Regions from separate parts of the Congregibacter litoralis KT71 genome, predicted to be linked through region 2. Evidence: predicted binding sites of a transcription regulator. Region 2 holds the regulator's gene; each other region holds the start of a gene.
What was found. Region 2 encodes LexA, which represses DNA repair genes until DNA is damaged. Its sites were predicted from a motif close to ACTGTNTNTANANACAGT; they were not measured.
Positions count from the first base shown of each region.

Region 1: a site for LexA is predicted at 7,303-7,320, ahead of ruvC (crossover junction endodeoxyribonuclease RuvC). Genes of this name have one in related genera too.
Region 3: a site for LexA is predicted at 7,002-7,019, ahead of KT71_RS17210 (error-prone DNA polymerase). Genes of this name have one in related genera too.

Region 1 covers NZ_CM002299.1:3,917,462-3,928,000, forward strand. The annotation lists gene ybgF (tol-pal system protein YbgF) at 1-694, opposite strand, end outside; gene pal (peptidoglycan-associated lipoprotein Pal) at 718-1,263, opposite strand; gene tolB (Tol-Pal system beta propeller repeat protein TolB) at 1,304-2,590, opposite strand; gene tolA (cell envelope integrity protein TolA) at 2,590-3,360, opposite strand; gene tolR (protein TolR) at 3,357-3,776, opposite strand; gene tolQ (protein TolQ) at 3,776-4,486, opposite strand; gene ybgC (tol-pal system-associated acyl-CoA thioesterase) at 4,488-4,922, opposite strand; gene ruvB (Holliday junction branch migration DNA helicase RuvB) at 4,929-5,999, opposite strand; gene ruvA (Holliday junction branch migration protein RuvA) at 6,027-6,638, opposite strand; gene ruvC (crossover junction endodeoxyribonuclease RuvC) at 6,745-7,263, opposite strand; gene KT71_RS17800 (YebC/PmpR family DNA-binding transcriptional regulator) at 7,377-8,123, opposite strand; gene aspS (aspartate--tRNA ligase) at 8,193-9,974, opposite strand; gene KT71_RS17810 (FmdB family zinc ribbon protein) at 10,043-10,360, opposite strand.
Region 2 covers NZ_CM002299.1:2,271,844-2,282,382, reverse strand. The annotation lists gene KT71_RS10510 (glutaredoxin family protein) at 1-221, shown strand, start outside; gene KT71_RS10505 (universal stress protein) at 224-655, opposite strand; gene KT71_RS10500 (hypothetical protein) at 837-1,295, shown strand; gene topA (type I DNA topoisomerase) at 1,453-4,179, shown strand; gene KT71_RS10490 (hypothetical protein) at 4,183-4,668, shown strand; gene KT71_RS10485 (hypothetical protein) at 4,754-5,008, shown strand; gene lexA (transcriptional repressor LexA) at 5,228-5,830, opposite strand; gene KT71_RS10475 (DUF6763 family protein) at 5,986-6,303, opposite strand; gene KT71_RS10470 (mechanosensitive ion channel family protein) at 6,551-7,648, shown strand; gene KT71_RS10465 (S-methyl-5'-thioinosine phosphorylase) at 7,645-8,388, shown strand; gene KT71_RS10460 (CsiV family protein) at 8,385-9,476, opposite strand; gene mfd (transcription-repair coupling factor) at 9,692-10,539, opposite strand, start outside.
Region 3 covers NZ_CM002299.1:3,786,352-3,796,890, reverse strand. The annotation lists gene ppnN (nucleotide 5'-monophosphate nucleosidase PpnN) at 1-1,248, shown strand, start outside; gene KT71_RS17225 (PQQ-dependent sugar dehydrogenase) at 1,330-2,466, shown strand; gene KT71_RS17220 (proline iminopeptidase-family hydrolase) at 2,520-3,473, shown strand; gene KT71_RS17215 (YgaP family membrane protein) at 3,510-3,710, opposite strand; gene KT71_RS17210 (error-prone DNA polymerase) at 3,800-6,910, opposite strand; gene KT71_RS17205 (DUF1415 domain-containing protein) at 7,117-7,665, shown strand; gene KT71_RS17200 (BaiN/RdsA family NAD(P)/FAD-dependent oxidoreductase) at 7,658-8,848, shown strand; gene dmeF (CDF family Co(II)/Ni(II) efflux transporter DmeF) at 8,977-9,930, shown strand; gene KT71_RS17190 (TMEM165/GDT1 family protein) at 10,006-10,278, opposite strand.

The DNA.
Region 1 (10,539 bases), 1.6 Mb from region 2:
CCGTGACCAGATACAGCTCACCGAGCCAGTAGTGCGCATTCGGGGCAAAACGTCCCGCAGGATAGCGCTCAAGAAAGGCATTGAAAGCACTCACGGCCTGATCAAACTCCTGGCCTCGCACCAGGGCGTAGGCCGCGCGATAGGCATCACCCTCACCCGGCTGCTCGGCAACCTCGGTCGCCGAACCCGCGGCCCCTGCACTTATGGACCCTTGTGTGCTCGCCGAAGCGCCACCGGAAACAATGCCGGCACCCGCAGCGCTGGCACCACCTGGCGCCCCGCCGCCACCCGACGCCAGACGTCGGTCGATATCCATATAGCGCTCTAGACTTTGCTCTTTGAGCGTGCGGATTTCGTAGGCCTGCTGTTCCACCAGGCCATTGAGACGCATTACTTCCTGCTGAAGCTGTTGCACCTGATTGAACAGGCCACCAATGTTGTCGCTGGCGGGCGCCGCAGGGGGCGGAAGAGAGCGGGTCGTGCTTGCGGTTGATACCGCCGAGGGTGCCGAACCCACACCGTAGCTCACAGCCGGTGCTGCCGGCGCTGATGACCCGGACTGCGGCTGCGCGCGCCGCTCGGCTTCGACATCGATATAGTCCTGCGCCGAGGTCGAGATAGCGACAGCCAGAAATGAGATCGGGCCGACCAGAAAGGTCAGCCCGATTCGGCGGTACGATTTTGCTACAGGCATAGCTTGAGCATCATGGACCGGTGTTACTTAAGCTCTACGCGACGGTTCTGGGACCAGCTGCTCTCACCGCTGCCATAGGCAACGGGCTGCTCTTCGCCGTAGCTTACGGTCTCGATACGGTAGCTTGCGACACCGTTAACTACCATATAGTCACGAACGGCGTTGGCGCGGCGCTCACCCAGAGCCATGTTGTAATCCCGCGTGCCACGCTCATCGGTGTGGCCATCAAGACGTACGCTGCGATCGTTGGTTTTGAGCAGAGCAATATGCGCATCTACCGCAGCCTGAGCCGCAGGCGTCAATGTTGCGCTGTCAAACTCAAAGTAAAAGACGGTGCCGGCGGCCATCGCAGCCTGCTCCATCTGACGCTGAGCTTCCGCGGCGGCGGCCTGGGCCTGACGCTCAGCTTCGCGGGCGGCGTCAGCGGCGGCGGCTTGCTCAGCAGCAGCTGCGGCAGCCGCAGCGGCAGCAGCCTCTTCTTCCTTGGTGGAGGTGCCTGAACATGCCACGAGGAACATCGCAGCGAACAGCAGTGTTAGCGCCTTGCCGGCAACGGGAATTTGCTTCATGACGTGCTTCCTTCAAAAATGATGTTTAAAACTGCGTCTTTTAGAATTGCATATACGGCGACCAGGCCGGCTCACGGACATCGCCGCTACGAGCGGGCAAACGGAACTTCACGCCGCCATCCACCGAGACTGCGGACAGAATGCCACGGTCGCCGTATTTGGTAGCGTACAATACCATGGAACCATTGGGTGCGATACTTGGACTTTCGTCAAGATCCGTATTTGTGAGCACCTGCAGGCGATTTGTCACCAGGTCGTGAATAGCGATCTGATACTCCCCCTCACGCTGGTGCACCAGCACCACGTTGCGCCCGTCCTGGGCAACCCGCGCCCGGGCATTGTAGCTCCCCTCAAAGGTGACTCGCTCCGTCAGACCGCTACGCAGATCATAGCGGTAGATCTGCGGGCGTCCGCCACGATCCGAGGTAAACAGGAAGGAACGCCCATCGGGCATCCAGCTGGGCTCCGTATCAATGGCGTAGTGCCGGGTGACCCGGGTCAGACGGCGACTGGCCATATCCATGAGATAGATGTCCGGACTACCATCCTTGGAAAGCACCATGGCCATGGAGTTTCCATCGGGTGACCACGCCGGGGAGCTGTTCAGGCCCCGAAAATTCGTCAGCTGCTCCCGCTCGCCGCTCGCCAGAACCTGGCGAAAAATCGCCGGACGCCCCGTCTCGAAGGAGACATAGGCCACCTGCTTGCCATCGGGAGACCAGCTGGGAGACATAATGGGTTCCCGGGACTCCAGGAGCACGATGGGCCGGGCACCATCGGAGTCGGCCAGGGTCAGTCGGTAATAGTCTTTACCCGTGGGGTTTCGCGTCACCGAGACGTAGATCAGGCGGGTGGCAAAGGCACCGGGAATCCCCGTCAGCTTTTCATAGACGGCATCCGACACCCGGTGCGCGAGCATACGCGCCTCTCCCACGGGCCCCGTCACCGTTCCCTCGGCAATGCGGGTCTGACGCAACACATCATAGAGCTCGTAGCTGAGAGAGAGCCCATCGCCCTCTCCCCTGGCCCGTCCGATCAACACGTACTCGCTGGCGATGGCCCGCCAGTCACGATAAAACACCTCTTCCTCCCGGCTGGGGAAGCCGAGCATGTCCGCGCGGGCCACGGGGGAAAACTGTCCGCTACGCTCAAAATCCTCCTGCACGACTTCCGCCATATCGGCTGGCGCAGTGCCCGCACCCTCCCAGGCAAAGGGCACCACCGCCACCGGCGTGGGGTCATCGACCCCCTGGGTGATTTCGATAACCAGCTGGGCATTGGCCATGCCCGGCAGCAGTAACAGCAGAAAAAACAGAGATCGGAACATCAGTAGCGCAAATCCTCGGGTCTGAACAAAAGTTGGAAGCGACGAAAGGTCTTTTCGAATTCCCGGCCGGGCAGGTTCTTGAGCTCGGGGAAACTCCCGGCCTTTTCTACCGCGTTGATGGCGGAACGGTCAAAGGCAACGCTGCCGCTGGAGCGCAGTACATTCACAGAAACAATCTCCCCCGTGGGCACCAACTGGATGGCCAGAAGCGCCTCCATGCCGTTGCGGGCACTGGGGGGACGGCTCCAGTAATTCACCACGGTGTCGCGGATAAGTGCCGCATAGCTCGTGGACATTTCTTCGGCGGTCACGGCCACCTGGGAGCTGTCTTCTGCCGCCATGGCCGCCGCGAGTTCTCGTCGACTGATCGCTGCGAGCTCCTCGGCGCTAATGCGCTTCTCTTCAACTTTCGGTGCGGGCGCGGGCTTCTTGCTCACCGCGGGCTTGGACGCCGCCTTGGGGGGCGGGCTGCTGGCGGCAGCGGTTTTTGTCGGGGTCTTATTGGCGGGTTTCGGCGCTGTTTTTGCTGCGGGTTTTGCCACGGGCTTTGGCGCAGGCTTGCGAACCTGCTTTTTGGGCTTCAAAGAGGAAGCGTCGATGAGGGTGGCGTTAATCGCCGTCGGCGGCAACACCCTCGCCTCGATGGTTCGCGGATCGCTGTCGGGCTGAAAGCGCAGCAGGATCGCCGCGAGCACCAGTAAATGCAGAGCCAGGGTGCCGGCAACGGGCAGGAGGGTGAGCTGGCCAAGACTGTACCAGTCCCGGTTCACCGCGGGTCCTCCGTAACCAGCCCCACACCCGGTGCACCGGCTTCCTGAAGCGCCGCCATCAGTCCTACGACTTCGCCATAGGCCACGGCCTTGTCACCCCATACGAGCACCGGCTTGTCGGGGCTGCGACGGATGACAGCCCCCACCCGCTGCTGCACCGTGGCCAGGGACAAGACCTGATCTTCCTGACCACCGACGTTCATAAACAGCTGTCCCTGGGCATTAATAGACACAATAAGGGGCTCGGAATCCTGGTTGTCTACCGGCTCAGTTTTCGCCTGAGGAAGATCCACCTTTACGCCCTGCATGAGCATGGGCGCCGTGACCATGAATATGATCAGGAGCACGAGCATCACGTCGATATAGGGGACGACGTTGATCTCGGCCATGGGCCGAAAGCGGGCACGTCGGCGCATTACTGCCTGCTCTCCCGCTGCCGGGATTTCAGCGCATAGGCCTGACGGCCCAGGATGCTGGAGAATTCATCAACAAATGTGTCGTAGCGCTTGCCATAGACATCGACTTTCGAGGCAAAGCGGTTGTAGGCCATGACCGCAGGAATCGCGGCAAAGAGCCCCATGGCGGTGGCCACCAGGGCCTCGGAGATACCCGGCGCCACGGTGGCCAGGGTTGCCTGGGAGGTATTGGCCAGCCCGCGGAAGGAATTCATAATCCCCCAGACGGTGCCAAAGAGGCCCACGTAGGGGCTGGTGGAGCCCACGGTGGCCAGAAACGGGAGATGCTTCTCAAGACGCTCCTCCTCCCGGAGCATGGCGACACGCATGGCCCGGCGGGCACCCTCAAGCATGGCCTCGGCGTCCATATCGGACTGCTGGGCGAGACGGGAAAACTCCTTAAAACCCGCTCGGAACACGCCCTCCACACCGATGATGATTTCGCCGTCTGCCGCGCGCTCATTGCCCTCGCGATACAGCTGTGCAAGGTCGACACCGGACCAGAAGTGCTCCTCAAAATCCAGCATCTCTTCCCCGGCGCTGCGGAAATAAAAGAAGCGCTGAAAAATCATGTACCAGGAGGTCACCGATGCGGCCATGAGCAGGGCCATAACCAGTTTTACGGTAACCCCGGCATCCATGACCAGGTCCACCAGGCTTAGTTCGTCCAAGTCATTCTCCGTGAGGGTTGTGGGGATCGCGCGCGGCGCGCAGTGTAGCAAGCATCGCTTTGGGGATGCGACGGGGCGCCAGGGTTTCGGGGCTCACGCAGGCCAGGGATACCGCCGCCTCGGCAATGAGGTCCGTCCCCCGGCGCACGCACTGACGCAGCTTCAGGGAAGCGCCGCCCACGGCAGTGAGAGCCGCGGTGGCTTCCAACTCGTCATCAAGCATCGCGGGTTGCCGATAGCTGACGGACACATCGCTCACCACAAACATCAGCTCGTTATTGAAAATAGCCGCCCGGTCCATGCCCAGGGAGCGCATAAACTCCGTGCGGGCCCGCTCGATGTACTTGAGATAATTCACGTAATAGACAATGCCGCCCGCATCCGTGTCTTCGATGTAGACCCGAAGGGGCAGGGAAAATTCCCTCGCATCACCCATGGCGACTTATTCACCCGGCCCGAGGGGCAGAGAGCCCTGACCGTCGCCGGGCTGGCCAGCCGACCGCTCGTCTCCCGGCATGGGCACACCAAAATGCTGGTAGGCAAGGCGCGTCACCATGCGCCCCCGGGGCGTTCTGATCATATAGCCCTGCTGAATCAGAAAAGGTTCGAGCACGTCTTCGATGGTGCCTCGCTCTTCGGAGATAGCAGCGGCAAGACTGTCGACGCCCACGGGGCCGCCATCAAATTTCTCGATCATCGCCAGGAGCAGGCGCCGGTCCAGATGATCAAAACCCTTGGCATCGACACTCAGCAGATCCAGGGCGCGATCGGCGATGTCGGCGTTGACCATGCCGTCGCCTTTGACTTCAGCATAGTCCCGAACCCGACGGAGGAGTCGGTTGGCGATACGCGGCGTGCCCCGGGAGCGCCGGGCAATCTCCCGGGCCCCGTCGTCATCCATGGGAATCTCGAGGATTCGAGCGGACCGCGCCACAATCACGGCGAGATCCTCCACCCCGTAAAACTCCAGTCGTTGCACAATGCCAAAGCGATCCCGCAGGGGCGATGTCAGGAGGCCCGCGCGCGTGGTCGCTCCTACGAGGGTAAAGGGCGGTAAATCCAACTTGATGGACCGGGCGGCGGGACCCTCGCCGATCATGATGTCCAGCTGATAATCCTCCATAGCCGGATAGAGAATCTCCTCCACAAAGGGGCTCAGGCGATGAATCTCATCGATAAACAGAACATCGCCGGGCTCAAGATTGGTCATGAGAGCTGCGATATCACCGGCTTTTTCCAGCACGGGACCCGAGGTTGTCTTCAGGGACACGCCCATCTCATTGGCAATGATGCTGGCCAGGGTGGTCTTGCCGAGGCCGGGAGGCCCGAAAATAAGGGTGTGGTCCAGGGGCTCTTCCCGGCCCTTGGCCGCGGCGAGAAAGATCTCCATCTGCTCCCGGGCCACAGGCTGGCCGATGTACTCTCCCAGGGACTTGGGGCGCACCGCACGGTCCTGGGCGTCCTCCACGGTGCCCACGGGCTCCGGCGCAATAAGGCGGTCTGTCTCAATCATGAAAAATGCTGCCCTGCCTGCTGTGATTTATTGGCCGCGAACCGTTGATCGCAGCGCCAAGCGTATCAATTCTTCGCTGTCGGAGATGTCATCGTTATCCACCCGAGCCACCAATCGCGCCGCCTCTGCGGGTTTGTAGCCCAAGGCCACCAGGGCGCCCTCGGCATCGCCCAGTTTATCGGAGCTTGGTCCTGCCTGTCCGAGATTCGCGGACTCCCCGGGCCCGGGTTCCAGCCAGCCGGAGACGCGATCACGCATTTCAATGAGGAGCCGCTCGGCGGTTTTTTTACCGACGCCCGGAAGCGCCACGAGAGCGCTGAGATCATCGTCGTGGACGGCCCGCGCAAAGCGTTCGCCGTCCATACCCGACAGAATGGTCAGGGCCAGTTTCGGGCCGACGCCATTCACCTTGATTAAATGCCGGAACAACTCCCGGTCCCGGGCGCTGACAAAACCGTAGAGCGTCTGCGCATCTTCGCGCACCGCATGATGCGTGAGGAGTGTCACCACCTCCCCCAGCGCGGGTAGCTGAAACAGCGTGGTCATGGGCACCTGCAGCTCGTAGCCGACACCGCCCACGTCTACCAGAATCTCTGGCGGCTGCTTCTGCAACAAGGTTCCTGATATTCGACCGATCAACGCTTGCGTCCTCTTTTATCTGGCTGACTTTGTCTGGATGACTTTGTCTGGCCGACTTTGTCTGGATGACTGTGAGCTGTCTACAACGGCGGTGCGACGGCCCGGACTAGCGCAGGCGCCCGCGGCGAATAGCTGTGGCACCGACCACACGCACCAATCCCTCCCGGGTGTGGGCGTGGCACAGGGCCGCCGCCAGAGCGTCCGCAGCATCCTCCTGAGGGGCTCCAGGAAGTTTTAGCAGCGCCTTCACCATATGCTGGACCTGGGCTTTATCTGCGGCTCCCGTGCCCACCACGGATTGTTTGATTTGCCGTGCGGAGTACTCGCTGACCTCCAGCCCCCTCAACACACAGGGCACGATCGCAGCCCCCCGGGCCTGACCCAGCTTCAACGCCGCATCGGCACTCTTGGCCAGAAAAACCTGCTCCACAGACAACTCCGTGGGCCCGTGGAGCTCCACCAGTTCCGCAACACTCTCAGCAATAATTCGCAGACGCTCGGGCAAGGCCCCTTTCGGCAGCCGGATAACGCCGCTGGTGATATAGCTGTTTTTACCGTTGAGGGTACTGATGATGCCAAAGCCCGTTTTCTGGGACCCGGGATCAATGCCAAGAATTATTGCCATGCCGTGCGCCCAACCGGTCGCTGTGCCCGATCACCATGATATGTATAAATATACAGGGTTTCCAGCGGCTTCAGTGCTAAACGCAGCTCAAAAGCAAAGTCCGGGGGAGTCCCTCAGGACATCGCCTCAAGGACTTCATCGGGGATATCCACATTGGAATAGACGTTCTGCACATCATCCAGCTCTTCCAGGGCGTCGATGAGTCCCATCACGGTTTCAGCGCCGCTGGCGTCCACGGGTACCGTGGTAGAGGCAATCATGGTGACTTCGCTCTCCGCGGGCTCCAGTCCGGATGCTTCCAGCGTGGTTTTTACCGCTGAGAGATCCTCCCAGGCCGTGGTTACTTCGATGGAGCCATCATCCGCTGCTTCTACATCTTCAGCGCCGGCTTCCAGAGCCGCTTCCATGACCTGCTCTTCATCGGTTCCCGGTGCAAAGCTGATCTGCCCCTTACGCTCAAAGAGGTAGGCAACGGATCCATCCGTGCCCAGGTTGCCGCCGCGCTTGCTGAAGGCATGACGCACTTCGGCTACGGTGCGGTTGCGGTTGTCCGTCATGACCTCGACCAGCACCGCAACGCCTCCGGGGGCGTAACCTTCGTAGGTCAGTTCCTCGACATCATCCGCTTCGTTGTTCCCCGCGCCGCGCGCGATGGCACGATCAATGGTGTCGCGGGTCATGTTGGAGCCCAGAGCCTTGTCCACGGCAGCGCGTAACCGGGGATTGTCCTCGGGGAGAGGCCCGCCCTGCTTCGCCGCCACCACAAGCTCCCGGATGAGCTTGGTAAACATCTTTCCGCGCTTGGCATCCTGAGCCGCTTTGCGATGCTTGATATTGGCCCACTTACTATGTCCAGCCATCAGCAATCCTCCCTTATTTTCCTATGCGCAGCTGTTGCTGCGCGGGCAGTGAGCCCCCTCGCGCAGGACTCAGCTATCCCCGGTCTTCTTTTCCTGCTCCCGCAAACGGATATGCAGCTCCCGAAGTTGCGCCGCACCCACGGTGCCCGGTGCCTCGGTCATGACGCAGGCAGCAGTTTGGGTTTTGGGAAAGGCAATCACGTCGCGAATCGATGCCGCGCCGCTCATGAGCATCACGATGCGGTCCAGACCAAAGGCCAGTCCGCCATGGGGTGGCGCCCCATACTTGAGAGCATCGAGGAGAAAGCCGAACTTCTCCCGCGCTTCCTCGGGGTCGATGCCCAGGATATCGAATACCGCTTCCTGGGTTTCGAGGTTGTGAATACGCACGCTGCCCCCGCCAAGCTCGGTGCCGTTGAGCACCATATCGTAGGCCCGGGAGAGAGCCTCACCGGGATGCTCCCGCAGGGTCGCCAGGTCGCAGGCCGGTGCGGTAAAGGGGTGGTGAAGGGGCGTCCAGCCACCATCGCCATCGTCTTCAAACATGGGGAAATCGACAACCCACAGCGGGGCCCAGCCATCCCCGACCAGCCCCTGATCGCTACCCACCTTGATGCGCAGCGCACCCAGGGCTTCGTTGACGATTCCGGCGCGGTCCGCACCAAAGAAAACAATATCCCCATTGGCGACGCCGAGGCGTTCCATCATGGAGGCCACAACATCTTCGGGCATAAACTTAAGAATCGGTGACTGCAGCCCCTCCACGCCCGCAGCAAGATCGTTCACTTTGATCCAGGCGAGACCCCGGGCGCCGTAGTTGCCTACGTAGCGGGTGTAATCGTCAATTTCTTTGCGGGAGATTGACGCGCCGCCGGGCACCTTCAGCGCCGCCACGCGACCGAGGGGGTCATCGGCAGGGCCGCGGAAAACCTTGAAATCCACCTGCTGCATCAGATCATCCACGGAGACCAGTTCCAGGGGAATGCGCAGATCGGGCTTGTCGGAACCGAAACGCTCCATGGCCTCCGCCCAGGTCATATGGGGGAAGTCGGGCAAGTCCACGTCCAGCACTGCCTTGAAGAGTCCCCGCACCATGCGCTCGGTAATCTCCATGATCCCCGCCTCGTCCATAAACGAGGTTTCAATATCGATCTGGGTGAATTCCGGCTGGCGGTCTGCGCGAAGATCCTCATCGCGGAAACACTTGGCAATCTGGTAGTACCGATCAAAGCCCGAGACCATGAGCAGCTGCTTAAAAAGCTGTGGCGACTGGGGCAAAGCAAAGAACTGCCCCGGATGGGTTCGACTGGGCACGAGGTAATCCCGTGCGCCCTCGGGGGTCGCCCGCGTGAGGATCGGCGTTTCGATGTCCAGAAAGCCCTCCCCATGGAGGAAACGACGTACAGCGTCGGTCACTTCAGACCGCAGGCGCAGACGCTGCTGCATCTCGGGACGGCGAAGATCCATGTAGCGATAACGCAGACGAACCTCTTCCCCCACGGAGGTGTGCTCATCCAGTTGAAAAGGCGGCGTTGCGGCGGTATTCAGTACCTCGATCTCTTTACCCAGCACCTCGATTTCACCCGTGGGCATGCTGGGATTGACCGTTGCTTCGCTTCGAGCACGCACCCGCCCCGTGACCTTGAGCACATACTCGCTGCGCACGCGATCGGCGGTCGCAAAATGCTCTTCGGTGTCAGGATCAAATACCACCTGGACGATGCCGTCCCGGTCGCGCAGATCGAGAAAAATAACGCCGCCGTGGTCTCGGCGTCGGTCCACCCAACCGCAGAGGGTGACGGTTTCATCGATATCAGCGCTTCTAAGAAGGCCGCAGTTATGGCTGCGCATGGTGGTTCCTATTTTCGGAGATAAATTCGGGGTTAAATTGCGTGCTTATTGCGTCGTCGGAGCAATAATCAAGCGGCGGAGCTATCGCCACCGGAGGACGCCTTCGCAGGCTTACCGGGAGCGGTATCTTTTTTGGAACTCTCTTTGCTGCCGGCGTCTTTGGCACCCGTATCAGCACTGTCACCAGCGAGATTTTTCTTGTTACCGCTCTTGAAGTCCGTCTCGTACCAGCCGCTGCCTGCAAGCCTGAAGGCTGCGGCAGAGACCTTTTTACGCAGGGATGCCTTGCCACAGGCCGGGCAATCGGTAAGCGGGGGATCACTGATTTTACGCAGAGCTTCGTGGAGCTCACCGCACTCAGTGCACTGATATTCGTATATGGGCATGGCAGTAAATCCTTCCTATACAAGGGCATGTCGCCGATGCATGGGGCCGTCGAGACCTTTTTCTGCACAAGCGCGCAGGCGACAGGCATTTTAAAAAGCGGCGCGGATTCTACCTCAGCTCGCGAAGCGAACCAATGGAAATACGTCGACCCTGAAACCGGCAGACGGGGGAGCGAAAG
Region 2 (10,539 bases):
AAGCGCTCTTAGCGGCTGCGCAGGCGCAACACGCCTCCCTGCGATGGAGCGTGGTGGATATCGCTAATGACGATACGCTATTCGAGCGCTACGGCTGGTTGATACCTGTGTTGCGTGCTGAAACGAGTGCCGAGGCCGAGAACAGCGGTGGGGAATTACGCTGGCCTTTTGACGGGCCAGCGCTGGACAGATTCCTGTGTGATTCGGGAGTGCTGCCCTGAATCTAACCCACACGCACCGCGAGCACGTCGCAGGTGGCGCCATGTAAAACGCCATTGGCGGTGGAGCCCATGAGCAGCGCAAGCCCGTAGCGGCCATGGCTGCCCACCACAATCAGACCGGCATCCATCTCCTCGGCGAGGGTATGGATTTCCACCTCCGGGCGTCCCAGCACAACGTGGCGACGCTCTTTGGCTACGCCGTGCTTCGTCGCAAACTTTTCCAACTGCTGCTCCGCCTGCTGATAAATCTCGTCCTGAATACCCGAGAAGTCCATGGGTATGTCGCCGCCGTAGGCAAAGCTCAGGGGCTCAATAACGTGGATAATGTGAAGCTCTGCGTCGTTGTTGCGCGCGATTGCCAGGGCGCGCTCTGCAACGGTGTCGGAGTCCTCACTGAGGTCCACGGCCATGAGAATCTTGCTGTAGTTCGACATTGGCTCTCTCCCCACTTGCTGTTGTGATTATGCTGCCGTTTGTTGACGGCTTGAGTTTTACTGCCGCGGGTAGGTTGCCAGCTGACACTACTGCTAGCATGCCGCCCCGGACACCTTCATTTATAACATAGTGATTTATGTCGAAAACATCGACTGAATCAATGAAACGCGGGAGATTGACTTGGTCTACGCCATTATTGCGCTCATTGTACTCGTTGCGCTGGCGCCGCTCTGGCACTTTATGCCCACCAAGCGTCAGAAACATCAGGCCAGGCTTCGCGAGACGGCCGCGCTGGCGGGACTCTTTGTGGAGTTCAGGGATCTCCCTCTGGGTCCCGAGCGCAGCGCGCGTCTTCCCGCCAGTGAGCGCCAGGTGCTGTACTACGGATTGAGGCTCCCGGCATCGCGGAAAAAGCCACGAATACGCCAGGCCTGGTACCGGGATAACGCGCAATGGCGCAGTCCCGCCGGCCGCGCTGATCCACCGGGTTTTAGCGAGGAGCTCCCCGCGTCCGTGCTTGCCATCGCGGTGTCAGAGGAGAGCTGCGGCATCTTTTGGCAGGAGCGCGGCGACGAGGATACGGTGCGTGAAATTGCTGCTCTGCTGGAGGATTGGAAGGGCAACCTCCTGTCGTCTTGAAAGGCGGCTCCCTTGACCGGGCCTCAAGGTCTCTATATATATGCGCCCCTTCGTCCGTTTCCGTGACCCCTTTTTGTGGTGTTTTTTGTTTTTGCTAAGTTTCGGGTTGTCACGGTAAACGCTTAATTTGTTTTTTTAGTACAGGCCTGCAACCCCTATGGGTAAATCCCTCGTCATCGTCGAATCACCAGCCAAGGCCAAGACCATCAATAAATACCTGGGCAACGATTTTGTCGTGAAGTCCAGCGTAGGGCATATCCGCGACTTGCCCACAGCGGGTTCCGCCAAAACCACCGATGCCAAGGAACGCGCCGCCAAGGCCGCGCAGACCCGCAAGATGTCGCCGGAAGAAAAAGCGATTCAAAAGAAAACCCGGGCGCGGGAACAGCTCGTTCGTCGTATGGGCATTGACCCTGATCAGGGCTGGGAAGCCAACTACGAAATTCTGCCGGGAAAAGAGAAGGTGGTTGCTGAGCTTCGCAAATTAGCAGAGACCTCGGACACCGTGTACCTCGCGACGGACCTTGATCGTGAAGGGGAGGCCATTGCCTGGCACCTTCGAGAGGCGATTGGTGGCAATGACGATCGGTATCAGCGGGTAGTCTTCAACGAGATCACCAAAAAAGCGATTCAGGAGGCTTTCTCCCAGCCATCGCGGATTGATCAGGCGCGGGTCAACGCGCAGCAGGCGCGACGATTCCTCGACCGTGTGGTGGGCTATATGGTCTCACCCCTGCTGTGGGCTAAAGTCGCCCGGGGTCTGTCTGCGGGGCGCGTGCAGTCCGTAGCGGTGCGTCTGATCGTGGAGCGGGAACGGGAAATTCGTGCTTTTATTCCCGAGGAGTATTGGGAGATTCATGCGGATCTTGAGACCAAAGCTGCCGAAAAAGCGCGCTTTGAAGTCCGACGCATGCGCGGGGAAAAATTTCGCCCCAACAATGAAAAAGATGCCATGGCAGCGCGGGACGCCCTGGCAGAAGCCTCCTATGTTGTCAGCGACCGGGAAGACAAGCCGACACGTTCGAAGCCACCCGCGCCCTTTATCACCTCCACCCTCCAGCAGGCGGCGAGCACGCGCCTGAGTTTCAGCGTCAAAAAGACCATGATGCTGGCGCAGCGCCTGTATGAGGCGGGCTACATCACCTACATGCGGACGGACTCGACAAACCTGAGCGCGGATGCGGTGCAGGCTTGTCGGGATCACATCAGGGATAATTACCCCAAGGAGTACCTGCCGGAACAGGCGGCGCGTTATTCATCCAATGACAATGCCCAGGAAGCCCACGAAGCGATTCGTCCATCGGACGTGAATGTTCTCCAGGGGCATCTTCAAAACATGGAGCGGGACGCCGAGCGCCTCTACGAGCTGATCTGGCGGCAGTTTGTGGCGGGTCAGATGCCCGCGGCCGAGTACACGTCCACAACCATTACCGTGAGCGCGGGTGATTTTCATCTGACCACCCGCGGCCGCATCGTGCGCTTCGATGGTTACACCCGGGTGCAGCCACCCCAGGGTCGCAAGGCAGAAGATACGGTTTTGCCCGATCTCGCCAAAGGGGACGAGCTCTCTTTGCTGAAACTGGATCCGGTGCAGCATTTCACCGCACCGCCATCACGCTATGGCGAGGCCAAGCTCGTGAGCGAGCTGGAAAAGCGCGGCATTGGTCGACCCTCAACCTATGCATCAATTATCTCGACCATCCAGGATCGCGGCTACGTGCGCCTCGAAAACAGGCGTTTTTATGCGGAGAAAATGGGCGAGATTGTCACGGATCGACTGGAGAGCAGCTTTAGCGATCTCCTGGACTATGGATTTACCGCGGGTATGGAAGAGCATCTCGACTCCGTCGCGGATGGAAAACTGGATTGGCGTCAACTGCTGGATGATTTCTACGCCGAGTTTAAGGAGCGGGTAGAGACGGCAGAGCTTCCCGAGCCCGATGGTATGCAGGCCAACGCGCCGACCATGACGGACATTCCCTGCAAGGCCTGCGGACGCCCCATGCAGATTCGCACCGCAAGCACCGGCGTTTTTCTGGGATGCTCCGGCTACGCCTTGCCGCCCAAGGAGCGCTGTAAAGAAACGGTCAACCTCATTCCCGGCGACGAGGTCATCGATGCCGATGCCGACGATGAGGCCGAGTCCCGCCTGCTGCGCAGTAAGCACCGCTGCCAGATCTGCAATGCGGCAATGGACAGTTATCTCATCGACGAAGAGCGCAAGCTGCATGTCTGCGGTAACAACCCCGATTGCTCAGGCTTCGAAGTGGAATTGGGCAAATACAAAATCAAGGGCTATGACGGGCCGACCCTGGAATGCGATAAGTGCGGCAACGAAATGCAGCTCAAGACCGGACGCTTCGGTAAATACTTCGGCTGCACCAATAGCGATTGCAAAAACACCCGGAAGCTTCTGCGCAGTGGCGAGCCGGCACCGCCGAAAATGGACCCCGTGCAAATGCCTGAGCTCATTTGCGAAAAGGTGGAAGACCATTATGTGCTGCGCGATGGCGCCGCGGGCCTGTTTCTCGCGGCGAGCCAGTTTCCCAAACACCGGGAAACCCGTGCCCCCCTGGTAAAAGAACTGCTGCCTCACAAGGAAGAGATTGATCCAAAATACACTTTTCTATTCGATGCGCCTACGGAGGATGACAGCGGCAATCCCGCGCAGATCCGCTACAGTCGCAAGACGAAAGAACAGTATGTGATGACCGAGGAAGACGGTAAGGCCACGGGGTGGAAAGCCTTTTACGATGGTGGCCGCTGGCAGATCCAGGAAGCGCCGAAGCGCAAGCCTAAAACCAAAGCCAAGGCAAAGGCCAAGGCCAAAACAAAAGCAAGAGCCAAAGCAAAAACGAAAGTCCAGGCAGGCAAGGACGCCTGAGCCGTGGCGCGAACCCGTGGGGAGGCTAACCGGGCCCTGTATCGCGCTCGTATACTCCTGGAGGCCTGGGAGCGCATGCGAGGAGACGGGCGCCACAGCGATGCAGCCCTGATTGATGCCTTTCTTCCCGCCAGTCGTGAGCAGCTTAGGACCGCCTATGGTTGGTTTCTGCTCTCTCTGGCGGGGATCGAGGACTCCACGAGGCTGCCAAGGCCCCAAAGTACCGATGAACTGCCAGCGCCAGATCCCGGTAAAGCGCTCAGTCCTGAAATAGCGGAATTCGCCCAGCTGGAGAAGGGCGGCTGGCTGGCGCAGATGCTGGCTGATGAAGTTGAGGCTTCGGCCTCTTTTCCCCACGGAGGAGCGGCGGCCAGGGGCGGCCTCCTGGTCAGTGATCGTGAGCCTCTGGGCTACCCGGTGGTTGTAACCTGGGCTGATGCCCTTGCGGCGATTATGGCGCGCATGGACGACTCCCTGTCCGAGTGTTGACCCAACGGCTCCCGGCAGGCTCGCTTGTTAGGGGGGGATCAGGGCTGCTACCATTGCCATGCAACTCTCAAATAGAGGTTACTGCGTGCCTACATCTTTGCTCGAGATCGTGGATCTCGGTGATGGCGACATAGTTCTACAACGTGCTGATGACGATAGCGAGCCCCTCGTGACCATCAGTTTCTCCGACGAAACCCGAATGTACATCATGGATCAGGGACTGGAAGTGGCGAAAGCCATGATTCAGGCCGGTATTCAGGCTGCCGCGCAGGTGGCGGAGCAGACGGACGTCGAGGTTGAGACCGAGCCGACACAAACGGCCCCCCGAATCCTGCACTGATTTACGCAGGGGCCGCGGAAAAGGGCTGGCGGCAGCGGCTAAGGATAGCTGCGGCTTACACCGCGACTAATCCTCGCGGACCATTGTCGCGGACCAGAGCCGCGGACCAGAGCCGCGGACCAGAGCCGCGGACCATAGCCGCGGACCATAGCCGCGGACCATAGCCGCGGACCAGAGCCGCAATCGATAAACAGCCTCGTCCCATAAACAGCCGTGACGCTACAGAGTCCGGCGAATAATACCCACGCTCAGGCCTTCGATGGCGAAGTTAGTGTCCGCCAGGTCGACGGTAATGGGGGAGAGGTGGTCGTTTTCCGGTAACAGCTGGAGGTGTCGCTTGTCTCGCCCACGCTTGAGCCGCTTGACCGTGACTTCATCGTCAATTCTCGCTACGACAATTGCGCCGTTATCAGCCACGGGCGTGCTGTGCACCGCCAGGAGGTCGCCGTCGTGGATACCCACGTTGATCATGCTGTCGCCTTCGACCCTCAACAGGTAGTCTGCGGGGGGATGGAACATGGAGGGGTCTACGGCACAGTGGTCTTCGACGTTCTCCGCAGCGAGAATGGGCTCTCCTGCGGCTACCTTGCCCACGATGGGTAAACCCGCGTCCTCGGGAAGACGGATACCCCGTGAAGCACCGGGAACAATTTCAATTGCGCCTTTGCGGGCAAGGGCTTTCAGATGCTCCTCAGCGGCATTCGCCGACTTGAAGCCCAGCTCTTTCGCAATATCCGCCCGGGTGGGCGGCATGCCGGTGGCGCCTATGTGGCGCCGAATAACGTCCAGAACCTGTTCCTGACGGGCGGTAAGCTTAAGCATGGGGCACCTGTGAATATGTACAGTGCCTGTGATTATATACAGTATGTAGTGGGAGGCAAGCCGCTCTCAGTCAGAAAGCGACACGTGTTTATCTTGCATCGCCGGGCGTTTGTCAGGGCAGGAGACCCCGTGGGTCCCTTGCTCGAGCGAGGCGCTTAACTGTCGTCCAGGGCGAGAACTGTGTCCGGCTCGATAGCTGACAGAGGATTTCCCCACTCCAGCGGATGCATGGGGCCGTCGGGGTCCGGTGCATCGGCATCATCAAGCTCAAAAGCCGAGCGCCAGTCCTCGGGGGCCGCGGCGGGACGCAAGTGGAGTTCGGCCCAGACATCGAGGTCAAAATCCGCCAGCTCACCATCGAGATACTGTACCTGAACGTTTGCGTCTTCCATGTCCAGGGATACGATTTCAAACAGCTGGCCGTTCTCGCAATCCTGATACCAGTGGCCGAGCTTTGGAACGAAATGACTCATGGAGATCCTCCTTGATTACCCTTTAAAACTATCAGCTCTCCCCGGATATGCCAGTGCGGTCTCCGATGCAAAGAAAAGGCGTAGACCGCGTCGTCTGGGCCCCGAAAATCAAGGAAGCGAGACTATTCAATCACTTGGCGTTTGCGCTCTAGAAAGCGTCTGAGCTTATGGTGGCGCTGTTATACTTTCGCCGCCTTAGGGGCGATTTCTACATTCTTAAACAGTCTAAAAGCCGATTGGGATTTTCATGGAATCACAGCTCGCCGTAGCCTTTGCGCATATTGCTAACAGTCTGAATCTGCCCTGGGTCTGGGTGGCGGTCGGTGGTCTGCTGCTGATTGCGCTCGTGGGTCAATGGATCATCGGTGCGCTTTTCCGCCGCCTCCATCGTTTTGCCGAGGAGTCAGAGCAGCAGTGGGACGATGCGTTGGTCCTCGCGCTTGTTTCCCCTGCCAAACTGGCCTGGTGGTTGCTGCTCCTGACGTTGCTGTTTGCACTGTTGCCCAGCCTGGCATCTATCAGAACCGTTGCACTCACCGCGCTCAATGCGTCCCTGGTATTGCTGGTCCCCTGGTTTCTTCATCGCCTCATCGCTAATGTTGAGGAGCAGGTTATCGTTGCAAAGTTCTCCGATGGCGCCTCCGTTGATAAGGCGACGGTGCGATCCACGGCGCGATTACTCCGGGTGGCTCTTTGGCTGGTCACGGCGCTGATGTTGTTGCAAACCCTGGGCGTGTCTGTCTCCGGCTTGTTAGCCTTTGGTGGCATCGGAGGCATCGCCGTGGGCTTTGCCGCCAAGGATCTCCTCGCTAATTTTTTTGGCGGTCTGGGGATCTATATGGACCGGCCCTTCACCATTGGTGACTGGGTGCGTTCGCCGGACCGCTCCCTGGAGGGCACCGTAGAGGAAATAGGTTGGCGAGTGACGCAGATTCGCACTTTCGATAAACGTCCGATCTATGTTCCCAATGCGGTTTTCAGTCAGATCATCATAGAAAACCCCTCTCGCATGCAGAATCGTCGCATCTACGAGAAGTTTGGTCTGCGCTATGGCGACAGTCGAAGCCTGGGTCCGGTCATCGATGCCATCCGGGACATGGTCAACAATCACCCTGACATTGATACGGGGCAAACCATCATCGTGAATTTCGAATCCTTTGGCGGCTCGTCTCTCGACTGTTTTCTTTACTGCTTTACCCGCACCACCAATTGGGTGGAGTACCACGGCGTCAAACAGGATGTTTTGATGAAAGTTCTGGAAATTGTGCACGAGCATGGCGCTGACATCGCTTTCCCCACGCGCACTCTGCACATGCAGAACCCCGGCGAGACGATTTCCCCATGAGTCTGGGACTGATTGGGGGCACGGGGCTGGATACCCTGTCCGGATTACGGGTGACGGCGTCCCATGCGGTTGATACGCCCTACGGCCAGCCTTCCATGGCGATCGAGGAGGGCGTGCTGGCTGGCAGGAAGGTCTTTTTTCTCCACCGGCATGGGGGAGGCGGGCGTCCGATCCCACCCCACCGGGTCAATTATCGCGCCAATCTGTGGGCCCTCCACGAGCTCGGCGTCAAGCGCATTCTCGCGGCCAACGCCGTGGGGGCCATTGCCTCTTCAATGACCGCCGGCAAGCTCGTGATTCCCCACCAGCTTATCGACTACACCTGGGGCCGGGAGCACAGCTTTGATGACGGCAGCAGTGGTGTTCTCCAGCATGTGGACTTTACCCATCCCTACGATGCCGGCCTCCGGGAGGAGGTTCTTTGCGCTGCGCGCGCTGCCGAGGTGCCGTACGTCGATGCTGCGGTGCTTGGTGTGGTTCAGGGGCCGAGACTGGAAACTGCCGCCGAGGTGACGCGGTTCTCAGGAGATGGCTGTGATTTGCTGGGAATGACAGGAATGCCCGAAGCGTCTCTGGCGAGAGAACTGGGGCTCCCCTATGCAGCGATATGCATGGTGGTCAATGCCGCGGCGGGTTTGGGCGATGCTTCCATCTCCATGGACGCAATACGGGAAACCTTGCGTGGGGAGACCCTGCTCTTTGGGGCTTTGCTCAGGGCCTTTCTCGAGGCGTCGGCCTAGCTTCCCTCTGCGGTCGGCGTGTCATCGGGTGGTGGCAACACGTCTACGGGCAGGGCATGGCGCTCGCGAAAGGTGCGAATCTCTGGCGATCGCAGGGGTAAGGCGTCTTCGCTCACGGGCGTGATTTTCACGATAACGCCAATCACCGGGTGGTCGAGATAGTGCACTTCGCCGGAGCGCATCCGCCGCGTCTGGCGATGGACGATGGCGTGGTGCCAGGGATAGAGAGGCTCTGTACTCGCTGCTTCCGCCGGGGATTCCTCAGGTCTCTGGTCCCGAGACGATAGTGCGTTTTGTGACAGGTCCATGCCCTGAGCAACGTCCTCAGCAACGTTCTCAGGGAAAACCTCAGTGACACCCTCAGTAACAACCTCAGGATCCTGCGCTGGCGCCCAGGGGTTAATGGGAGTACCCCGGAGTGTTTTCGCGGTTAAAGACTGCGGGGCGAGAGGCGGCGCCGTTATCTGCCAACCGTCGGGCAAATAGTCCCCCAGGGTGTTGAGCCACAGATCGAGCACGATGTGCAGGTAGCGGGAGCGATAAATCTGCAGGCTGCCCTGAAGCGCCGGCCAGTCCGTGCTGTCCATATCGCCCGAGCGATCCACGATGAGGGCAGGGGTTTCCGCCTGGTCATCAAGCATGGCCCACCAGCTTCCGTGAAACATCACGCGCTGCCCACGGCGGCGCAGGCTCCGGGCTTGAGCCCGGAATTCGAGGTTTTCTTCGTCCAGAAGCTCATAGGGCAGGCTGAGTATCGGGCTTGTGAGATCCACGCCGGGTTCGTTGGGATCAAGGACGGGATTGTTGGGGTCAATGAGGGCTTCATCAGGACCGGTGGCGCTCGCCATTGGCTCATTGCTGCGTTGGGACAGGGCCCCCGCGTTGGCAGGGGTATCAACGCTATCGTCGTCCGCGGGAAACAGCTCATCAAGCGCCCCCTCCGGGTCCTGCAGGGGCACCGTAAGCGCGTCGGGCCGGGAATGGTCGAGTAACTCCTCGATGGGTGCGGGCACAGAGAGGGATTGTTGCCCCCGGGCATCGATTTGACTCTCGAAGGCCAGACTCTCCATCTGCCGTCGATCGGCCATGGGCCGGATCCAGCAAAAAACGGTAGCGCTGGGGATACTCAAGGACCGGGAGGGGGGCCCACTGTTCGGCACCCAGGCTTTCGGCGTCTTCCCGCACAAAGATTAACACCTCGGTGCGGTACCAGTTGTCTGCCAGATCCTCGGGAATCTCCGCCGCTGCAGTGACGCCAGACAGGGCAAGCGCTGCGAGGAGTGCGCGAGGAGCGATGCAATGATCAGGCAGCTTCATCCAGTACCTCCCCGGCGAGCCGCTGTAATAATTCCCGGGCGAGGGCTTCCCGCTCCTTGATATCCGGTAGAGGTCGCTCAATGCGCAGCCGCGTGGGGCCCGCCAGGCGATAGCTAAGGGGCTGCTCCTGAACCAGGGTAACGAGCTGAAGGGGATCAACGTTGGTGTCATCCGTAAAGTCGATATGTCCGCCGCTCTCGCCAAGCTCCAGGGCTTTGATGCCACAGCGCTGGGCCAGCAGCCGAAGGGAGCTGGTGATGAATAGTCCCTTTACCTGTGGCGGCAATAATCCGAAGCGATCAATCATCTCTACCTGCATTTCCCGAAGCGCCGCGTCATTTTCGCAGGCTGCGATGCGCTTGTAGAGTATGAGGCGCATATTTGGATCCGGAAGATAGTCGTCGGGAATGAGCGCCGGACTGTGGAGTTTGACCTCCGTGGTCGCCTGCAGGGGCGCATCGACATCGGGAATGTCACCCCGCCTCAGCGCCTCCACGGCCTGGCGAAGGAGCTGGGAATACATGGCAAAACCCACGCTCTGGATCTGACCACTCTGTTCATCCCCAAGAAGCTCACCGGCGCCCCTAATTTCCAGATCATGGGTTGCCAGCTGATAACCCGCGCCCAGGTCGCCCGCGGCCTCGATGGCCTCCAGGCGTTTGCTGGCATCCGTGGTCATGGCTGACGCCGGGGGGCACAGGAGATAGGCATAGGCCTGGTGGTGAGAACGCCCCACGCGACCCCGGAGCTGGTGCAGTTGCGCCAGACCAAATTTATCGGCCCGATCAATGATGATGGTATTGGCATTGGGTATATCAATGCCCGTTTCGATAA
Region 3 (10,539 bases), 1.5 Mb from region 2:
CTGGCGATTCTCAACACCGACGGCTACGTGGACGATGCGCGCAAGGTCTACGAGGCCTATGCGGACTTTGATTTGCAGGTTATTCCCGAACCCCGGGGGCTGAAGTTGGAGCTCTTCAACGCGCCGGGCGAGGCCTTCGTCGACGGCAAGATGATTGAAGGGATTCGTCATCATTTGTTTTCGGCGCTGCGCGATATCGTTTACACCGAGCACAAGCTTGCGGAGCAGCAGACCTTCGATTTGAGCAATCCCGAAGGGGTTACGGACGCCGTGTTCCGTATTCTTCGCAACGCCAACGTGGTGCGCAGTAATGTGCAGCCCCGGCTGGTGGTGTGCTGGGGTGGGCACTCGATCTCCCGCGTCGAATACGATTACTCCAAGACCGTGGGTTATTCCCTGGGACTCCGTGGCTTTGATATCTGCACCGGTTGCGGTCCCGGCGCCATGAAGGGCCCCATGAAAGGGGCTGCCATTGCCCACGCCAAACAGCTCAGCAGTAATACGCGCTATGTCGGTTTGTCCGAGCCGGGCATCATCGCGGCGGAATCGCCCAATGCCATCGTCAATGAGCTGGTGATTCTCCCGGACATCGAGAAGCGCCTTGAGGCTTTTGTTCGGGTGGCCCACGGCATTCTCGTGTTCCCGGGGGGCGTAGGAACCGCCGAAGAGATCATGTTTTTGCTGGGGATCAAAATGCACCCGGCAAACGCGCATATCGAATTGCCGCTGATTTTTACCGGTCCCCGGGAGAGTGCGGACTATTTTGCCCAGATTGATCGCTTTTTGCGCGATTGCCTGGGTGAGGAAGTGAGCGAGCATTACAAGATCATCAACGCGGACCCCGCTGCGGTGGCGCGGACGATGAAGAGTTCCATTAAAGCGCTGCGTCGTCAGCGCATCGAACAAAATGAGTCCTTCAGCTACAGCTGGACGCTGCATATACCCGAGGAGTTGCAGCAAACGTTTTTGCCCACCCATGACAACATGGCCGCTCTCGCCCTCCATCGCGATCAACCCGCGCATCAGCTTGTCGCGGAGTTACGCCGCGCCTTCTCGGGGATTGTGGTCGGCAACGTCAAGGACTTCGGTGTGAGAGCCGTTGAGGCCCATGGCCCGTATCAACTCCATGGAGAAGGGGAGGTGATTGACGGACTGGCGGCCTTACTCGAGGGCTTTGTGCGCGACGGGCGTATGAAGATTGACCCGGCGTCCTACCGCCCCTGTTTTGAGGTGGCTGGCCGACCTTGATGAGGCTCCAAGAGGCCCCAAGAGGCCCCGAAAAAAAGCTCCGATACACTAGTTAACACTCACAGAGAATAAGGATTGGATATGAAGCTTATGCTCAATTCGGCGCTGGCACTGTTCGCGCTGATGTTCCTTGCACCGGCCCAGGCCGAGTTACCTTTTACGGTTACGGAAGTCAGTCAGTTTGACGAGCCCTGGTCCGTGGCCGAGATGCCCGACGGACGGCTCCTGGTCACGGAGACCAAAGGTAACCTCATTATCGTGGACACGGACGGCAAGCAGTCCCGTCCCGTCAGCGGTGTGCCCGATGTGAATTACGGCGGACAGGGTGGATTAGGCGATGTGGTGCTTCACCCGGACTTTGCGGAGAACGGCATGGTCTATCTCAGCTACGCCGAGGCAGGCGTTGCCGGTACACGCGGTGCGGCAGTGGCCCGCGGTGTTCTTGATGCATCCGGCCGTCGCCCCGCTTTGAAAGATGTCGAGGTTATCTGGCGCCAGTATCCCAAGCTTCTGGGCTTTGGCCACTACAGCCACCGCATGTTGTTTGATGATGAAGGGTATCTGTGGATCTCTTCCGGTGATCGCCAGAAGTTCACGACATCCCAGGATATGCAGTCCAATTCCGGCAAGCTGCTGCGTCTCCACGACGACGGGTCCGTACCCGAGGATAACCCCTTCGTCGATTACTATTCCGAAAACCCCCGCGTCGGCCGCGGTGGTGTTTATCCGCAAATCTGGTCCCTGGGGCACCGGAATCTTCTGGGGCTGGCTCTGGATCTGGAGGGGCGTCTCTGGGAGATCGAGATGGGCCCTGCGGGGGGCGACGAGCTGAATCTTATTGAGCGCGGTGCAAATTACGGCTATCCGGAAGTCTCCAATGGCGATCACTATGATGGCCGTAAGATGCCCGATCATGACACCTGGCCGGAGTTTAATGAGCCGGCGCTGTGGTGGACCCCCGTGATTTCTCCCGGCGACATGCTTATCTATCGTGGCAAGGCGTTTGATGCCTGGCGAGGCGATGCCATCATTGCGGGCCTGTCTTCCCGCGCCATTATTCGCGTGGAGTTGGGCGATGATGGTTCCGCCGAAGAGGTGGAGCGTTTTGACATGGGCGCCCGTATCCGCAGTGTTCAGGAGTCGGCCGACGGCAGCATCTGGGTGCTGGAGGATGATTACGGCGATAGCAAGGGCCGGCTTTTGCGTCTGACGCCTTAATCCTGATTGTTTCGGGCATTAGCCCCTGTGATGCTTATGGCGGTGCTGTTGTGATGGAAAAAGTTAGGTGCCTGTTAGTCTGTGTGATGATGCTGATGGCCGTAGCATCCCAGGCCGAGACGGAGCTCCGGTCGGGTTTCATTGACGTTGAGGGCGGTCCCCTTTGGTACGAGATTGCCAATGGTGATGCTGGCAGTGGAGACGCGGTGCCTTTAGTCACCCTCCATGGAGGTCCCGGCGGCACTTCCTGTGGTCTGCAGCTGTTGTACCCCCTGTCAGATGAGCGTCCCGTCATTCGCTATGACCAACTCGGCACCGGGCGCTCGGGTCGTCCCCGGGATGCGAGCCTTTGGAATCGCGACCGCTTTGTTGAGGCGCTGCACACCCTGCGGAGGGAGCTTGGTCTTGAGCGCATGCATCTTCAGGGGCACAGCTGGGGCGGAGCGCTCGCTGCTTATTATGTCCTCGAGAAAGGCACGGAAGGCATCGTGTCTCTGACCCTGTCCTCGCCGCTCATCAGCACGCCCCTGTGGATTCGCGATGCCAATGCCCTGCGCGCCACCCTGGATGCCGAGGTGCAGGCGGTACTGGACAAGCATGAGGCGGAGGGAACGACGGATCATCCCGACTATGCCGAGGCGACGGAGGTTTTCTACGCTGCGTTTGTGCGGCGCGGCGAAACCAAAGAGGAGGTCGATTGCCCCGGCGCGCCATGGAACTCGGTGATCTATAACCAGATGTGGGGCCCCACGGAATTTTATGCCACCGGCAGTCTTCAGGATTTTGACCTGACAAGCCGCCTCGGGACCATTGATGTGCCGACGCTATTTGTCACCGGTGAGTTTGATGAGGCGCGACCCGCAACGGTGAAAGGCTTTGCGGATGCCGTGCCCGGCGCGCGTTTCGAGGTGATCCCAGGTGTGGGACACAGCTCCATAAGCCGCGAGCCGGCCCTTTACCGCGACCTGCTGCGCAGCTTTATGCGCGAGGCTGAAGAAGCCCGCTAAGTTTTTACTGTCTTCTAGCTGCCTTTCAGCTGCCTTTCAGCTGCTTTCCGTCGGCGCCTTGCAGGTGCTGAATCCCAGCATGGCATAGGGTGGGCACCAGCCGCTCAAGCCCGTGGCCACGGGAATCAGTCCCAGCCAGGCCCAGGGTGTCTGCGGACCGATAAAGGCGAGGCTGACAATGGCTGCACCGCCAAGGACGCGAACGGCTCGTTCAATAGGATGGATGTTGGTTTTCATGGGGCCTCCTGATGTTACTTCTTTCAGCTAATGTTGCCTCTCCCGAGTGTAGACCAATTGCAGCTTTCAGGTATATGAGCAACACCGTCTCAATGAAAATCCCTCGACCGGGTTTCCAGGTTCCCCAGGGCATCGCTGTGATCAAACAATGCCCCGGCCACGATATGCGTGACGCCATCGCGTTTTTGTAGCGTGCCTTTAACCAGCAGCAGATGGCCCTTCATGAGCGCCTCCCGAAAATTCTCCTGCACCTTGGGCCAGACCACCACATTGTTATTACCGGTTTCGTCCTCCAGGGTGAGAAAGAGCACCCCCGAGGCGGTGCCCGGGCGCTGGCGGCAGGTCACGAGTCCGGCGATGCGCACAAAGCGGCCATCGTCCATGAGCTCAAGGTCCCGCTGGCATTTGCATTGATTAAATGGCGTTTCGCTGCGGAGCAGGGCAAGAGGGTGGGCCCGAAGGGTGACGCCGGTGCTGCGATAATCAGCAATGACAGATTCGGCGACGGCGGGCTCCGGCAAGCTGATCTCGTCACTGGGTGAAGGGCCTGCTGTATAGTGTTCATGAGCCAACAGCGGTCGCTCCGGCTCCAGGGCCATGACCTGCCAGCGTGCCTGATGGCGGTGTCCACTGAGACTGGACAGGGCATCGGCATCAACCAGGGCTTCCATATCCTTACGATTGAGGGCGGCGCGTTTGCGTAAATCCGCGATTTGCCGATAGGGCGTGTCTCTGCGCGCCATGCTGATACGCCGGGCAGCATCCCTGGATAATCCTTTAATTAGCCGCAGGCCAAGCCGTATGGGCGCGCGGGTGCCTTGCTGCCCGTCATCCAGGAGTTGATGATCCCAGTCGCTGTGATTCACATCCGGGGGTAGGGCGACGACATCGTGACGCCGGGCATCCTGAATCAGTTGTGAAGGACTGTAAAAACCCATGGGCTGACTGTTCAGCAGTCCGACGTAAAAGGCGCTGGGGTGGTGGCATTTAAGCCAGGAGGAGACATAGGCCAGCAGGGCGAAGCTCGCCGAGTGCGACTCAGGAAAACCATAGCCTCCAAAGCCCTTGATCTGGTCAAAGAGCCGGCGCGCGTAGTCTTCGCTATAACCACGACGGAGCATGCCCTCCGTAAGTTTCTTCTCAAAGGTCAGTAGTTTGCTGTTGCGTCCCCAGTTGGTGATGGCGCGCCGCAACTGATCCGCCTCGCCGCCGCTGAAACCCGCAGCCACCATGGCCAGACGGATGACCTGCTCCTGAAATATGGGGACGCCGAGGGTGCGCTCCAGAACGCTTTTGACCGCTTCATCGGGGTAGCTGATATCTTCCAATCCCTGCCGCCGGCGCAGATAGGGGTGCACCATGTCGCCCTGAATGGGTCCGGGACGCACGATGGCGATTTCGATAACAAGATCGTAAAAGCACGCCGGCTTTAAGCGGGGCAGCATGCTCATCTGTGCCCGGGACTCGATCTGGAACACGCCGATGGAGTCGGCTTTTTGCAGCATTCGGTAAGTGGCGACGTCTTCGACGGGTATGTCCTGCAGCGTGCGGATGCGGGGATCGTAGCGGTTTACCAGAGCCAGGGATTTGCGGATTGCCGACAGCATGCCCAGGGCCAGCACATCGACCTTCAGCAGTCCCAGGGCTTCGATGTCGTCCTTGTCCCACTGGATGACCGTGCGGTCCGCCATGCTGGCATTCTCCACGGGCACGAGCTGGGAGATGGGGCCCCGGGATATGACAAAGCCTCCCACATGCTGGGAGAGATGCCGCGGAAAGCCCAATATCTCCTGTACCAGCTGATAGAAGAGCCGGGCGATATTGGGTTCGCCGTCGTCGTTGTCGGTTTGCAGACCGTGCTCGCTAAAGCGGGCTTCCAGGTCGCGCTGCTTATCCCACCAGGCCAGGGACTTGGCGAGGTCATCCACAAACAGAGGGTCCAGCCCCAGAGCCTTGCCTACGTCCCGCACGGCGCTGCGGGCGCGATAGGTGATGACGGTGGCCGCGAGAGCCGCCCGACGCCTGCTGTATTTTTCATAGATGTACTGAATAACTTCCTCGCGGCGTTCGTGTTCAAAATCCACGTCGATATCCGGGGGTTCGTCCCGCTCCCGGGAGATAAATCGCTCAAAAAGCAGAGAGACTTTTTCGGGTGAGACCTCGGTGATAAGCAGGCAGTAACACACCACGGAATTAGCCGCCGACCCCCGGCCCTGGCAGAGAATGCCGCGGCCCCGGGCAAAGCGGACAATGTCGTAGACGGTGAGAAAGTAGTACTCGTAATCCAGTTCGGCGATGAGTGCGAGCTCTTTTTCGATGCGCTCCCTGATGGCCGTGGGTGTCCCGTCAGGCCAGCGCTGGCTTGCCCCCTGCCAGGTCAGCTCCCGCAGATAATCCCGCGCGTTATGTCCATCGGGTACCACTTCTTTGGGGTACTCGTAGCGCAGCTCATCCAGGCTGAAATGGCAGCGCCTGAGGATGTTCAGTGTTTCTGTCAGCAGTTCGTTCGGATAGAAACGCTCAAGCTGTTTTACGCTGCGCAGATGCTGCTGGGCATTGGGCAATCGGCGGCGACCCAGGGCGGCCACGCTGCAGTTGTGGTGCAGGGCCGTCATGACATCGTGGAGGGGTTTGCGGGTTGCGCAGTGCATACGCACATCACCGCAGGCGACCAGGGGGAGCTGAAGATGGGTGGCGAGGGTTTGCAGCGCCCGGTAGCGGCGCAGCTCATCATTACCGAGAAGATAATGCACGCCGATCCAGACCCGCTCCCGACAGAGGCGGGCCAGCTGCCTGCCATAGCCGCGGTTAGCGTCGCTGTCTTCCCTGGGTAGCCAGACGATGAGGCAGCGTTTGAGGTGAAAGATGACATCCCGAAGTGTGACCTCATATTCCCCTTTGGGGCTGCGCCGTCTGGCAAGGCTGATCAGTCCCGAGAGCTCGCCGTAGGCTGCCCGCGTGGGCGCAAGGGCAAGGAGCCGAATGCCCTCTGTTAGCGTGAATTCACTGCCGATAATAAGGGAAAGACCATGCTCCTTGGCGGCCACATGCGCTTTGACGACGCCTGCCAGAGAACACTCATCGGTGATGGCGATGCCGCTGTAGCCCTTTGCTGCGGCCTGCGCTACCAACTCTTCCGGGCGGGAAGCGCCGCGCAGGAAGCTGTAACATGACAGGCAATGGAGTTCGCAGTAGGGCATGGTTCGTAGCAGCTTGCTCGCTCGTGTTTAAGGAGGCAGTCAGGGGGCGGGTCGTGGCTCCTTGCTCCGTAATTTTTCGGCCGGCCAGTGTACTGTATATTTATACAGTATTTATAGTGCGCCTGAGTTCGTATGTCTAAGTTTCGCCACGGCTTGTGTGTCCCCGGGGGTTTTGACGCACAGGTCGGGATTACCGCAAGGGAGCTATTCGTCTGAAGGATCATGCTTTAAGCGCCTGCCGCCGCTGGATCGAGGAGGTCGTGGTGCAGTACAACCTGTGTCCCTTTGCGAGGCGCGAGCTAAATCGGGGTAGCGTGACCTTTACCCTCTGCGATGCGACCGATGAGGACGCACTGCTGCAGGCTTTGGTGAGGGAGCTTCAGCGGCTGGAGGATTGCCCGGAGATTGAGACCCTCTTTATCGTGCATCCGCAGGTGCTCGGTGATTTCTATCTTTTCAACGATTTTCTGGGTCGCTGTGATGCCCTGCTCAAGACCATGAAACTGGAAGGGATTTATCAGATCGCCAGTTTTCATCCCGACTATCAGTTTGCCGGTACCGCGGCCACTGACGCTGAGAATTACTCGAATCGCTCACCCTATCCAATGCTGCACTTGCTTCGGGAGGACAGCGTGGCGCGGGCCGTTGCCGGCCATCCCGATATCGACCGTGTGCCCGAGGACAACATCCGCACTCTCAATGATGTAGGCGCAGACAGACTTCGCGACCTGTGGGAGCGCTGTCGCCATGAGTAGTCCATCAAACTATGACGTCATCATTGTAGGTGGTGGCGCCAGTGGTCTCATGTGCGCCATCAGCGCGGGTTATCGTGGTCTGCGCGTGCTGGTGTTGGAGCAGGGCCCCAAGGTCGGATTAAAAATTCTGGTATCCGGCGGGGGGCGTTGCAACTTCACCAACGTTTTTGCCGATCCCCGGGAGCATTATCTGTCGCAGAATCCCAATTTCTGTATCTCTGCCATGAAGCGATTTTCGCCGGCGGATTTTATTCAGATGGTGGAGACTGCCGGCATCGACTATCACGAAAAAAAGCTGGGGCAGCTGTTTTGTGATCATAGTGCCAAGGACATTGTCGCGATGCTTTTGGAGCAGTGTTCCTATGCGGGCGTTGAGATTCGCCTGCGCCAGGCGGTGCAATCCATCAGCCCAAAGGAGTCTCAGAGTTTTGTGGTGGCCACTGACGAGCGGCAATACCGCGGGACCAAGGTGGTTATTGCCGCAGGTGGTTTATCCATGCCAAAGATTGCCAGCGATCTGGCCTTTCGCACGGCAAAAGAGCTGGGGTTGAAACTGAACCCGCCACGAGCCGCTCTGGTGCCCCTCACCTGGAACTCCAGTGACAAATCCCGATACGGATCGCTGTCGGGTATATCCACGGAGGTGATTGCAAGCTGCCAGGGGCATAGCTTTCGAGAGAACCTATTGTTTACCCATAGAGGCCTGAGCGGCCCCGCCATCCTGCAGATATCGTCCTTCTGGCGCGAGGGTCTGACGGTGGATATCAACCTCCTCCCTGATTGTGACGCCGGCGCATGGTTGCTTGATGCGCGGGAGAGGAATCCTCAGCAGCGGCTGATGACGGTGCTCAAGACACAGCTCCCCAACCGTCTGGTCGATCTGATGTTCGGCACCTGGTTTGATGACCAGAAGATCGGCAGCTTTTCGCCGCCGGAGCTCAGGGCCATCGGCGAGCGTTTGAACGACTGGTCCTTTATGCCCGGTGGCAGTGAGGGCTATCGCACCGCCGAGGTTACGCTGGGTGGTATCGATACAGACGAAGTGTCCTCAAAAACCTTTGAGCTGAAACGTGTGCCCGGCATGTTCGCTATCGGTGAGGCCCTGGACGTCACCGGTTGGCTGGGTGGCTACAATTTTCAATGGGCCTGGGCATCGGGATGGTGTTGTGGTCAGCATCTTTGAAGGCGCCCCTTAAGCTGTGCTGATCGCGCTGTGGTATGTATACCGCCATCGCTTGACGGAAATCTTGTGACGACCTAGCTTGCGGCTTTTTTAATTGTTCCTACGAAGAATTGTCGAGAGCGCTCACTATGCACACACACCAGTTGGAGAAATGGACCCATGATCATGTGTTTGGTCAGGATCAGCAGCGCGAGGGTGAAAAGCGCACGCTCCTGATCGTTTTGCTGACGGCAGCCATGATGGTGGTGGAAATCAGCACCGGCCTGATCTCCGGATCAATGGCGCTGTTAGCCGATGGGCTTCACATGGCGTCACACACGGTCGCGTTGGGTATCTCGGTTTTTGCTTACGTGATATCCCGGCGGCTGGCGTCGGATCGGCGCTTTGCTTTTGGGGTCGGCAAGATCAACAGCCTCGCAGGATTTGCCAGCGCAATTTTACTCCTGGGTTTTGCCTTGACCATGGTCATAGAGAGCACGGGTCGACTGATAGATCCTGTGGCTATCGTGTTTGATCAGGCGATCATGGTTGCGACGATCGGGCTTGTCGTAAACGGTTTCAGCGCCTGGGTATTACTGTCAACGCCCCATGAGCACGGTCATTCTCACGACCACACGCACACGCACACGCACGACCACGCCCATGAAAAAGGGCATGATCACAATTTACGCGGTGCCTATCTTCATGTGCTGGCGGATGCCCTGACCTCCATTTTGGCGATCGTAGCTTTGCTCGCCGGCAAATACATGGGGGCGTCCTGGCTCGATCCGCTCATGGGTATCGTGGGGGCAGCGTTAGTTACCCGTTGGTCTTTCGGTCTTATCCGCGAGGCCAGTAAGGTTTTGCTCGATAGTCAGGCGGATGACCGCAAAGTGAACGTGTTGCGCGCAGCCATTGAGCACGGCAGCTCTGATCGCGTGACAGATCTTCACCTGTGGAGCATTGGTCATGGGATCTTCGCCGCAGAGATTGCCATCGTCAGTGATGAACCCCGATCACCAGAGCACTACAAATCTCTGATCCCGGCCCAGATGGAAATCGTGCATGCAACGGTTGAAGTACACCGATGTCTTGACCACTGAGTCAGCGCGTCGCGAGACATAGTTCTTCGGCGCAGTTGCTTACCCGTGCCATCGGTAGGAGTTTCCTGCACTGGATCAGGCGTTATAGAGTGTAAACGCCCCCACGGCTATGAAGCCGAAGCCGGCAACATAGTGAAGATAGCGCTCATTAATGTACGCGCCGACCAGAGACCCGGCCAACACCCCTATGGCTGAACACGCCACCAGTGCAAGGGACGCGGCCGCGAAGACCAACCACTTGCTGGCTTTATCGTCGGCCGCGAAGAGCATCGTTGCCAGTTGAGTTTTATCGCCAAGTTCCGCAAGGAATATTGCGACGAATACGGTACCGAAAACTTTCCAATCCATTGTTATCGACTCGCCTTTGGTAGATGTCGGAGTTCACCTTCACCTGCCATCTAAGTCAAGGAACCAGTTGTTGAAAGGCTGCTTTTGATCCATGATCACTGATCGCTTTTTGGTTTCGGGAAGCCGGCTTTAACCTTCACGCCATGGACATGTCGCAGTGCTTCAAACCGAAGCTGCGGCCGTCGTACCACGACAGCGCAGTTTCACGAATTTGGGATGCTTTATGAGGACATATTTCGGGAGTTCGCCTCGGCTAAAAAG